Linked DNA regions of Anaerocolumna sp. AGMB13020. Each later gene encodes a partner of the first gene's protein in a complex. Links are inferred from orthologs where the notes say so. Each region holds a gene or a part of one and is shown on either strand. Other genes may lie near its edges.

Region 1 (6,640 bases):
TACGGGTATTATGTGCCGTTACGGTACACTACTTCTTTTAGATAAAGGCCTTCCGGGGGTAATGTTATACCAGCTGTATCCCTTTTTCTGCTAGCAAGAATATCTTTTACATCCTCGGCTGCTCTTTTATGTTCTCCGACCTCCAGAAGCGTTCCTGCAATAATTCTTACCATGTTATAAAGGAAGCCGCTGCCGGTGATCAGAAGTCTTATTTCTTTAATTTCCCGTTGATGCTGTTTTGAAACAGCCTCAATGACAGAAATCCGGTCAATTCTTCTAATGGTATCGAACTCCTCCCTTTTCTCTGAAGAAAACCCCCGAAAATCATGTGTGCCTATAAGAAAGGCGGCTGCTCTTTCCATCTCATTGATATCCAGCTCTTTTTGTAGGGCATATACCTGTTTTCTTAGAAATACCGAGGGAATTTCACTGGCTTCAAACCGGTATTCATAGGTCTTGGAAATTGCACTTTTTCTGCTGTGAAAGTCCTCGGATGCCTCCTCTAACGAGAGGATAGCAATATCCTCCGGCAGTACTTTCTGTAAATTGCTCTTCATATCCTTCACCTCTGCCTGACATTTACAGAAGAAATTTGCTGCTTGTCCGAGAGCATGAACTCCTTTATCTGTCCTGCCGGATCCGATTATCTTTATTTGTTCGTTAAAGACGAAAGATATGGCTTCTTCTATGACTGCCTGGACAGAACGCTTACCGCCCTCTTCCTTTAATCTCTGCCATCCGGCATATCTGCTGCCGTCATATGCAATTATCATCTTTATGTTTCTGTTACCCATAACTTTATATCCTGCCTTTCCTCTACAGCAAACCCATGATGGAATATGACCCCTGCATTCGCTGCAGATGAGATGTGATGAAATAACCAGCTGTTTCTGGCTGCCTTTGTTGCAGCATAATATGGATTCTGCTATCATATTGTATAAATATATCCTGGTTTAAGAGGTCCCTATGTTTCCTATTATTCAAAAATTCGACGATTCTCTTTTATATTTTATTGCAGAGCATTTACATACTCCTTTTACAGATAGACTTATGATATTTATCACCAGTCTGGGTAACTCTTCTCTCGTCTGGCTTTCCATTGCACTTATACTGGTTTTATCGCAGAAGAACCGCAAATGGGGTATTATACTCACCCTTGCCCTGATCTTTGAGCTTTTGTTATGTGACGGTATACTAAAACCTCTTTTTGCACGAGAAAGGCCCTTTACCAGATTAACAGGATATCCTGACCTGATAAGGGCCCCCCTTTCTTATTCTTTTCCTTCCGGTCATACCATGTCATCTTTTACAGCAGCCGTAATCCTGTTTGCCAGAGAGAGAAAAAGCGGAAGCATTTTTCTCATTCTGGCTTCCCTTATTGGCTTTTCAAGACTATACCTGTTTGTCCATTATCCGACCGATGTTCTTGGAGGTATTGTTTTAGGATCGGCACTTGCCCTGATGACCTTGTGGCTTACCAAAGATCTGAAGGCCTAAGGTGCAGGAGTTGCTGTTACCTCTCCTGTAGCTTCTGCGCCTTCTGGCTCCTCTGTACTTTCGTTTCTCAAGGTCATAACTGTCCAAACCTTTTCCTTTACCTCTACCTTATAGTTCTGTGACCATTCTTCATAAAGCTTCTTAAACAATTCGTTTTGTCTGTCTTCAATAATTTCTTCTTTTTTCTCTAACGTAGCATCTTTGTCAAAATCACTGACGCAGTAAATAATGTGATAACCGTATTCCGTTTCCACAATAGGGCTTAATTCTCCTGTTTTCAGAGCAAAGGCAGCTTCTTCAAACGGAGCTACCATTTCACCTTTTCCAAAGGTATATTCCACCTGGGAATCTTCCGTATTGGCTTCTGCCAGCTTTTTGAAATCTTCTGTTTTTTGGGCATCCTTTAACAGCTGGACAGCTCTCTTGCGGACAGTTTTCTTCTCTGCCTCGGTCATAGGTTCATCTTTTCCGTCTTTGCTTACCGTGGTCTTAAGGAGTATATGATCAACGGTTATCTGCTTCGCTTCGTCATCGGTAACCTCTGTATCCGCATTCATGGTAACCGCATCATAGACCTTTTGGTATATCAGATTCTCCCGGTAGAACTTACGGATCAAATCTTCCGTAAAGCCGTATTTTTCTTTATCCGCTTCTGTTATGCCGGCGTAATAGTTTGCAGCATTCTCAAGCACCGTGGCTTCTTCCTCTTCTGTCAGCGCAACATTATAACCCTCGGATTTCTCAACAACAATCTTTGTCTGGGTAATAAGATTCAGAATCTCTTCCTTCGCCTGATCTTCAAAAGTAGTTCCAGCACTTACTTCATAGCCCCAGACTGCATCTCCGAAATAGGCCTCATACTGAGCTTTCATAAACATAAAATACAGCATGGATTCATTGTAATATACTTTATTGTTTCCAACAGTAACAACCAGTTCTCCCCGGTTCTCCTTCGTTTCTTCTGCTTCTGTAGGCGTTACGGTTACGGTTTCAGTTACGGATGGCGTATTGTTAACGTTCCCCTTCTGCTTCTCCTCCGTTTTCTCCTTACAGCCGGTTAAGCTTACGAGCAGGGCAGCGGCTATTAATATACATACTGCTTTTTTTAGATATTTTTTCATGAAGCTTTTCAATCCTTTCTATGGCAAGCTGTAATCCTAAATGCAATCCATTAAACGCTTTCTGTTTCTTAAAGCTATCCGTTTTATAATTACTGTTAACAGCTTATTTTCTTTCACTTCATTCATTATAAGGGATTAATTGCCTTCAAGCAATAACTTTACATCTGCAAGGATATTTTTTATCAGCTCGAATAAGGATAAGACATCCATCTTTCCTTTACCCTGAACTTTTTTTACCGAATACAGAAAATATGGGTTTGCTTCCGGCATCAGCTTGATATTAGGCTCGTATTTCTTTATCAGTTCCGGTATCCGTTCTACTGACAGCTTGGCTTTAGAATATAATACAAGCTTTATTTCCTCTCCCCGGTATACCAGTGAAGTAACATAAACACTGTGACAGAGGGATTTGATATAGGCTATATTTAACAAATTATTGACACTGGCCGGCATATCCCCGAATCGGTCCACCAGTTCCTCCTGCATATCAAGGAATTCCTCTTCTGTCATTATATCTGCAATTCTCTTATATACATCCAGCTTCTGAAACTCATTCTTAATATAGGTTGCAGGAATAAAGGCATCCACGTCCATATCAACGGTGGTTTCAAAGGTCTCTTCCTCTGATACCTCCCCTTTCATGGACTTAACGGCGTCATTTAACATCTTGCAATACAGGTCGTACCCCACTGCTTCCATGTGACCGCTCTGCTGTGCTCCCAGCAGATTACCGGCACCTCTGATTTCCAGATCTCTCATAGCAATCTTAAAGCCGGAGCCAAGCTCTGTAAACTCCTTAATGGCCTGAAGTCTCTTCTCAGCAATTTCTTTCAGCATCTTATCTCTTTTATACATTAAAAATGCGTAGGCGGTTCGGTTGCTTCTTCCCACTCTTCCTCTTAACTGGTAAAGCTGGGATAGTCCAAGCCTGTCGGCATCGTCAATTATCATGGTATTCACATTTGAAATATCCAAGCCCGTTTCAATGATGGTAGTGGACACCAATACATCAATTTCTCCATTTATAAAGCTGAACATAATTCTCTCCAGCTCTCTCTCACTCATCTGCCCGTGGGCAAAGGATACATTGGCCTCCGGTACCAGATTGGCAATCTTTCCTGCCACCTCATCAATTCCGTTTACCCGGTTATAGACATAATAAACCTGCCCATCCCTCGCCAGCTCACGATGAATAGCTTCTCGTATGATTTCTTCATTATGCTCTAGTACAAAGGTCTGAATCGGCATCCTGTCTACCGGTGGCTCCGTTAAGACACTCATGTCCCTGATTCCGATAAGGCTCATATGAAGGGTCCTGGGAATTGGTGTTGCCGTAAGTGTAAGTACGTCCACATCCCCTTTTAACTGCTTTATCTTCTCTTTATGGGTAACACCAAAACGCTGCTCCTCATCTACTATAAGAAGTCCAAGATTCTTAAACTGAATATCCTTGGAAAGGACCCTGTGGGTACCAATCAGAATATCCAGACTGCCTCGTTTTACTCTCTCCATTACGGATTTCTGCTGGGCCGGAGTCTTAAACCTCGAAAGCATATCAATGCTTACGGGAAAATCCATCATTCTTTGTACAAAGGTATTATAGTGCTGCTGGGCCAGAATGGTTGTGGGCACCAGAACAACCACCTGTTTTCCGTCTGCCACTGCTTTAAACGCTGCTCTGATGGCGATTTCCGTCTTACCATAACCTACATCACCGCAGACAAGCCTATCCATAATTCTGGTGCTTTCCATGTCTTTTTTCGTTTCTTCAATAGCTCTTAACTGATCATCCGTTTCCTCATAGGGAAACATTTCTTCAAATTCATTCTGCCATACTGTATCCGGACTGTAGGCATAACCTTCCTTCTGCTGCCTGTTCGCATATAATTCCACCAGTTCCCTGGCTATTTCCTTCACCGCGCTTTTTACTTTTGTCTTGGTATTCTTCCACTCTACAGAATTTAATTTGTTCAGCTTATGTTTACCAGAATCGCTTCCGGCATATTTCTGTATGACATCAAGGCCTGTAGCCAGGATATAAAGTACTCCGCCACCGCCGTATTCAATCTTGATATAATCCTTTGTCACCTTATCTACTTCTATTTTTTCGATACCTCTGTAGATACCAAGTCCATGGTTTTCATGAACAACATAGTCACCGATATTTAAGTCGGCAAAGCTCTGAATCTTCTTTCCGTCGTATTCTCTGATCTTTTTCTTTTTCTTCTTTTCCGCTCCGAAGATATCACTTTCAGAAATGACCACAAGATTAATAAGAGGGTATTCAAAACCTTTATGAAGGTTCCCCCCTGCTACCATTATCTCACTCTTTAATATGACTCTGTCCATATCTTCACTGTAAAAAGCATTTAGTCCATGCTCTCTCAGATCATCGGACAGACGTTTGGCACGTGTCTTTGAAGGAGAGAGCAATAATACTCTGTAACCGCTCTTTTTCCATTTAAGGAGATCCTGCACCAAAATGTCAAAATTGTTATTATAGGGATTAACCGAACGAACTGTCATATCCCACTTATTTTTTATCGTAAAACCTGCGAGCCTTAGATCCATAGTGCTAAGCAGCATAAGGTTCATCTGGTTCAGTCCCGCCAAAAGTTCCTTATAGCTATAGACCGCATCGCTTTGCCCGGGAAGAATATATCCTTTTTCAATTCTTCCGATCATACCTTCTCTGAACTCGGTTTCTACTGCTTCTCCTCTTTCCTGTACTCTGACCGGTTCGTCTAAGAACACAAGGGAATCTTCTCTGTCAAAATAATCAAAAAGAGAGACGGTTTCTTCATAGAAATATCGGATATAGCTGTCAATTCCAACAGATCCCTGAAAGCTCTCAATGTTGTCCTTGAAATCATCAATAATGCCTTGTATACGGAAAGCCTCTTCCGTTTTCATCTGTTCCCTTAATCGTTTTACATGGGCTGTCTTCTCTTCCTCCAGCTTCTTTAGTCCTGCCTGGAGTCTTTCTGTACTTAAGACGATTTCTGCCGCCGGAAAGATCATCAGCTCTTCGTGCCGGTCTATGGAACGCTGGCTGCCTACATCAAAGGAACGGATAGAGTCAATATCATCCCCCCAAAATTCTATTCGGTAGGGACACTCCTCCGCCGGAGGAAAAATATCAAGAATCCCTCCTCTTACCGCAAACTCGCCGGGACCTTCTACCTGCCCCTGCCTTTCATAGCCCATATGGGATAAGGCCGCCTGAAGCTTTGATAAATCACAGGCTTCCCCTTCTTTTATGGTAATAACATTCTTCATAAGGAAATTAAGAGGCAGAATCCTGTCCATTCCACCGTCAATGGTGGTTACAATGGTTACCGGTTCTTTGTTCAGAAGCCGCTTTAGTATCTTAAGGCGTTCCCTGACAATTGCATTTCCATGTATATCCGCACTATAGAAAATAATGTCCTTAGCAGGATAGAAGAAGACATTTTTATCATAGAGCTTATAATCTTCGCAGATTTCTTTCGCTTTTAAATCGTTATAAGTAATAATTAATTTCTGGGAATATTCTTCCCCAAACCCATATATAAGGTGGCATTTCTGGGAATCAATACATCCGGTTATCTGAACGGGTGTATTTTTCAGGGTCAAACTGTCCTTTATTTCATTAAATTCTTTTAATTCCTTAAGAGGATTAATAAAGGTTTTCAAGGAAGTGCCTCCTTATTTTCTGTTATATTGATTCATGGCTGGTTCCATACCATCTGTTAAAATGGCCTTTACAGCCTCCGAAGTCTTTCCTAGTGCCTCTCTGATAATCGGCTGTTCTTCTGAAGAAAAACGTGACAGTACATAATCTGCAAGATCCCAGCCAGCCGGCTTATCTCCCACACCGACACGAATTCTTGGAAATTCCTCTGTTCCAAGATGGGAAATAATACTCTTTATACCGTTGTGCCCTCCGGCACTGCCCTTGGTACGGATTCTTAGTTTACCCGGTTCCAGACTGATATCATCATATATGATAATGATATTTTCAGGGGCCACCTTATAAAAGT
Region 2 (4,653 bases), 360 kb from region 1 along the record:
GGGTGCTATTTCTTTAATCTTTTCAATGCTTGTATTGTAGGGCAATACTTCACAGTATACATTACATTCTCGAACTCTTCTTGCAATGAGCTGATTATACTGTCCGCCAAAATCAAGGACAATTACCATTTCCTTATCCACTGGTTTTTCCTCCTAATGCTGTTTGTATATTCATTTTTCTCAACAGTGACCGTTAATATTCTTCTGTATCCTCTATAGGAATTCCAGACCAAAATATTTTTTTATTATATCAGACTTTCTTACAACTGGCAATGCTATATTAATTACCCTATTTATAACTATTTTTTACCGTATTTATTAAAGCAATAAAACTTATATCAATAAGAGAAAAAGCAGCTCACAAAGCTGCTTTTATGACAACAACCATTATTACAATTATTGTAACTTTCCAATATTTAAAAAAAGTCAAGAAATATCGTATTCCAAGATCCTACTAACATCATCATTAAGAATTCTAAAATAACACCTTATTAATAATTCCTAATTATAATTCCTTATAATAGTTTCTTAATATAATTTCTTAAAATAATTTCTTAAAATAGTTTCTTATACTAAGTTTTTAAATAACTTCTTGGCTCATTATAACCTGAAATTGAATTAATTAAAATCTATAGCCAGCTTTATCTGTGTTATTATTTAATCCAAACCAAATCATGTAAAGGATACTCACTATGATCTACCCAAATAATAAAACGAATAATAAAACAGAGACGCACAAAAGCAAACATCTAAATCATTTAACAAGATAATTAAAGCTCAACTTATTATTAGTATTTACGTATAAAATATATTAAAATAATTCCCTAAAACAATTCTTTCTACTAGACCATATGCAAAAAACAGCTACAAATAGTCTAACCATCACATACCCCATCAGGTCAATTCGTCCAGGTTCTTATAATAGGAAGTGATAAACTCCCCCATAAAGATCTCAGCCTCTTCCACCTGAAGTTCTTTAATTGCTTCTGTTATACTCTCCTTGGCACTTGAGAATTCTGTATTGCCAGCCTTCTCCTCCTGAATACATTTTATAAGAGCAGAAAGCTTATCTGCTGCTTTTACCAATTTCCATATGTATTCTTCTTCCTGCTTCGGAAAGAATATCGGTTCATAATCTTCTTTAAAATCCTCCGGCAGCATAGAGAGCAGTCTTCTTGCCGCTTCTGCTTCAATTTCCTTAAAGGCTCCCTGTATGTTCCCGTTATAATATTTGATTGGAGTTGGCATATCTCCTGTGATTATCTCTGTGGAATCATGGAAGAGAGCTATTAAAGCAGCTCTCTCCCCATTTAAATTCTTATTTAATCTTTTATTTCCTATGACTGCAAGGGCATGGGCTAATATACTGACCTCAAGTGTATGCTCAGAGACATTTTCAGGTCTGGAATTTCTCATTAATGCCCAACGCTCAATATATTTCATGCGAGACATCATAGCATAAAAATTATTATCCATTTATACTACCGCCTCTTTATGATCTTCCAGCATCTTCTTAATATAGTATCCGGTATAGGATTTAGGTGATGCCGCTACTTCTTCCGGCGTTCCTTTGGCAATTACTGTACCGCCTTTGTCTCCGCCCTCCGGTCCCATATCGATAATATAATCCGCTGTCTTGATTACCTCCAGATTATGCTCAATGACCACAACTGAATTACCACCCTCAGAGAGTCTTCTGAGTATCTCGATGAGCTTATGAACATCCGCAAAATGAAGTCCTGTAGTTGGCTCATCCAGAATATATATCGTCTTTCCTGTACTTCTCTTACTTAACTCAGTAGCAAGCTTGATTCTCTGTGCTTCACCACCGGATAATGTTGTTGAAGGTTGTCCCAGTCTGATATAAGATAAGCCTACATCATAAAGAGTCTCAATCTTTCTTCGGATAGAAGGCATATTTTCAAAGAATTTCATTGCTTCTTCTACTGTCATATCAAGAACATCATAGATATTCTTGCCTTTATAACGCACTTCAAGAGTTTCACGGTTATAACGTTTACCGCCGCACACTTCACAAGGCACATATACATCGGGAAGGAAATTCATCTCAATCTTTAAGATACCGTCTCCGGAGCAAGCCTCGCAACGGCCGCCCTTTACGTTAAAACTGAATCTTCCTTTGGTATAACCCTTCATCTTGGCATCCGCTGTTGCTGAGAACAGATCTCTTATCTGGTCAAACACACCGGTATAAGTGGCCGGATTGGATCTTGGTGTCCTTCCGATAGGTGACTGATCAATGTTGATTACTTTATCCAGCTTGTCAATACCAATCATAGCCTCATGTTTACCGGGAATACAGCGTGCCCTGTTTAAGTCTCTGGATAATCTCTTGTTAAGTATCTCTGTTATCAGCGAGCTCTTACCGGAACCGGACACTCCGGTTACACAGGTCATAACACCTAGAGGTATATCCACAGAAACATTCTTTAGATTGTTCTCGGTAGCACCTTTTATGGTCAGATATCCCGTAGGTTTCCTGCGTTCATCAGGAACGGGAATCTTGATTCTTCCACTTAGATAAGCACCGGTAATGGATTCCTCCACCCTCATAATCTCCTGGGCAGTTCCCGCTGCTATTACTTCCCCGCCATGTTCACCGGCTCCGGGTCCTATATCGATAATATAGTCTGCCGCAAACATGGTGTCTTCATCATGTTCTACTACGATAAGTGTATTTCCTAACTCTTTCAGGTTCTTAAGAGTCTTAAGCAGTTTATCATTATCTCTCTGGTGAAGTCCGATACTGGGTTCATCCAGAATATAAGCAACACCTACAAGTCCGGAACCAATCTGTGTTGCCAGACGGATTCTCTGTGCTTCTCCACCGGATAAGGAACCGGTAGCACGGGAAAGAGAAAGATAATCCAGTCCTACATCCATTAAGAAACCGACTCTTGCGCAAATTTCCTTTAGCACCAGTTCACCGATTTTAAGCTGGGTAGGTGTCAGTTTGAGATTGTTTAAGAAGGCACTTAAATCTCTGATGGAATAATCCGTAACCTCTGATATGTTTTTATCTCCCACAGTTACTGCAAGAGAACCTCTTTTCAGTCTTCGTCCTCCGCATTCCTTACAGGGAGTGGTCTTCATAAAGCTTTCATATTCTTGTTTTGTGGTTTCTGAACCGGTCTCACGGTAACGACGTTCCAGATTCTTTATGAGACCTTCAAAAGCAACATCATATACTCCTTCGCCTCTTTGTCCCTTATATCTGACCTTAACGACTTTTCCATTGGTGCCGTGCATAAGCATATGCTTGATACTATCTGAAAGTTCCTCATAAGGTGTATTAAGACTAAAGTTATATTCCTTTGAAAGTGCTTCCAAGGTACATCTGGTATAACTGCTCCGATCCGTTGCTGACTGCCAGCCAAGTGCAGCAATAGCACCATCCGCCAGACTGATAGAGCCATCAGGAATAATCAGTTCTTCTGCGAATTCCATCTTTATTCCCAGACCATGGCATTCCGGGCAGGCTCCAAAAGGATTATTAAAGGAGAAACTTCTTGGCTCGATTTCTTCAATGCTTATGTTGCAATCCGGGCAGGCAAAGTTCTGGCTGAAACTTAAAGGCTTTTCTCCAGCTACATCTATCATTAACAGACCTTCTGAAAGCTTCAAAACACTTTCGATAGAGTCGGAAAGGCGTTTCTCAATTCCTTCCTTAACAATCAGACGATCTACAATAATTTCTATATTATGTTTAATATTCTTTTCCAGTTTAATCTCTTCTGTTAGTTCGTATAGATGACCATCAATCATAACACGGATATAGCCGCTTTTCTTAGCCTGCTCCAGCAATTTGACATGTTCACCTTTTCTTCCTCTTACAACAGGTGCCAAAAGCTGAATTCTGCTGCCTTCCTTTAGCCGCATGATCTCATCTACCATCTGATCCACAGTCTGCTTCTTGATTTCCTTCCCGCACTTAGGGCAATGGGGAATTCCTACTCTGGCATAAAGCAAACGAAAATAATCATAGACTTCTGTAACAGTTCCAACAGTGGAACGGGGATTACGGTTGGTAGACTTCTGGTCAATGGAGATTGCCGGTGACAATCCTTCAATGCTCTCTACATTAGGTTTTTCCATCTGTCCCAAGAACTGTCTTGCATAAGATGAGAGAGATTCCATATATCTTCTCTGTCCCTCTGCATATATGGTATCAAAGGCCAAAGAGGACTTACCGGAGCCGCTTAAGCCTGTTAACACTACAAATTCATCCCTGGGGATATTTACTGTGACATTCTTTAAATTATGTTCCTTGGCTCCTCTTATCTTTATATAATGTTTCTTATCAGCCATTTTAACCTCTTTCTTCCTATCTAAGCTCAGCTTGATATTCATTAAATAGCAGTACTTCTATTTTTCACTTACCTTACACCAGTGTACAGACATCACCTTTCATTTTGTCGCATTTTATGCTGTCTGTATATATTTAATTACTTCCTGTTATGGTTAGAAATCTCAATCTAGCCAGTATCTTTACCTTATTAAAATCATAACACCTGAATTTTATTATAATAAACCTGAAAACAATCTATTATCAGAATACCGCATGTATATCTGCTGTCTCTGTCTTGGGACCTATGCTTGGAATAAGTTGTGTATCCACTTCCCATACTTCTA

Evidence for each region. The genes of interacting proteins can lie anywhere in the genome.
Region 2: the proteins of mfd (region 1) and uvrA are in contact, whole or in part, in a crystal structure (PDB 4DFC), measured with the Escherichia coli proteins. The link is inferred for Anaerocolumna sp. AGMB13020 from one-to-one orthologs.

Annotation. Positions count from the first base shown.
Region 1 is NZ_CP136910.1:3,252,489-3,259,128, reverse strand. What follows is about bases 2,554-6,640. They hold mfd (transcription-repair coupling factor), read right to left. Parts: upstream 6,294-6,640; coding sequence 2,754-6,293; downstream 2,554-2,753. Other genes in these bases: pth (aminoacyl-tRNA hydrolase), read right to left, coding at 6,306-6,640; R2R35_RS13250 (peptidylprolyl isomerase), read right to left, coding at 2,554-2,618. Outside these bases: tRNA pseudouridine(38-40) synthase TruA, read right to left, coding at 9-794; R2R35_RS13255 (phosphatase PAP2 family protein), read left to right, coding at 967-1,497; more of R2R35_RS13250, read right to left, coding at 1,494-2,553. UniProt on the Escherichia coli protein: Couples transcription and DNA repair by recognizing RNA polymerase (RNAP) stalled at DNA lesions. Mediates ATP-dependent release of RNAP and its truncated transcript from the DNA, and recruitment of nucleotide excision repair machinery to the damaged site.
Region 2 is NZ_CP136910.1:3,612,327-3,616,979, reverse strand. Bases 1,277-4,653 are described here. They hold uvrA (excinuclease ABC subunit UvrA), read right to left. Parts: upstream 4,330-4,653; coding sequence 1,477-4,329; downstream 1,277-1,476. Other genes in these bases: yfbR (5'-deoxynucleotidase), read right to left, coding at 1,277-1,476. Outside these bases: guaA (glutamine-hydrolyzing GMP synthase), read right to left, coding at 1-141; more of yfbR, read right to left, coding at 895-1,276. UniProt on the Escherichia coli protein: The UvrABC repair system catalyzes the recognition and processing of DNA lesions. UvrA is an ATPase and a DNA-binding protein. A damage recognition complex composed of 2 UvrA and 2 UvrB subunits scans DNA for abnormalities.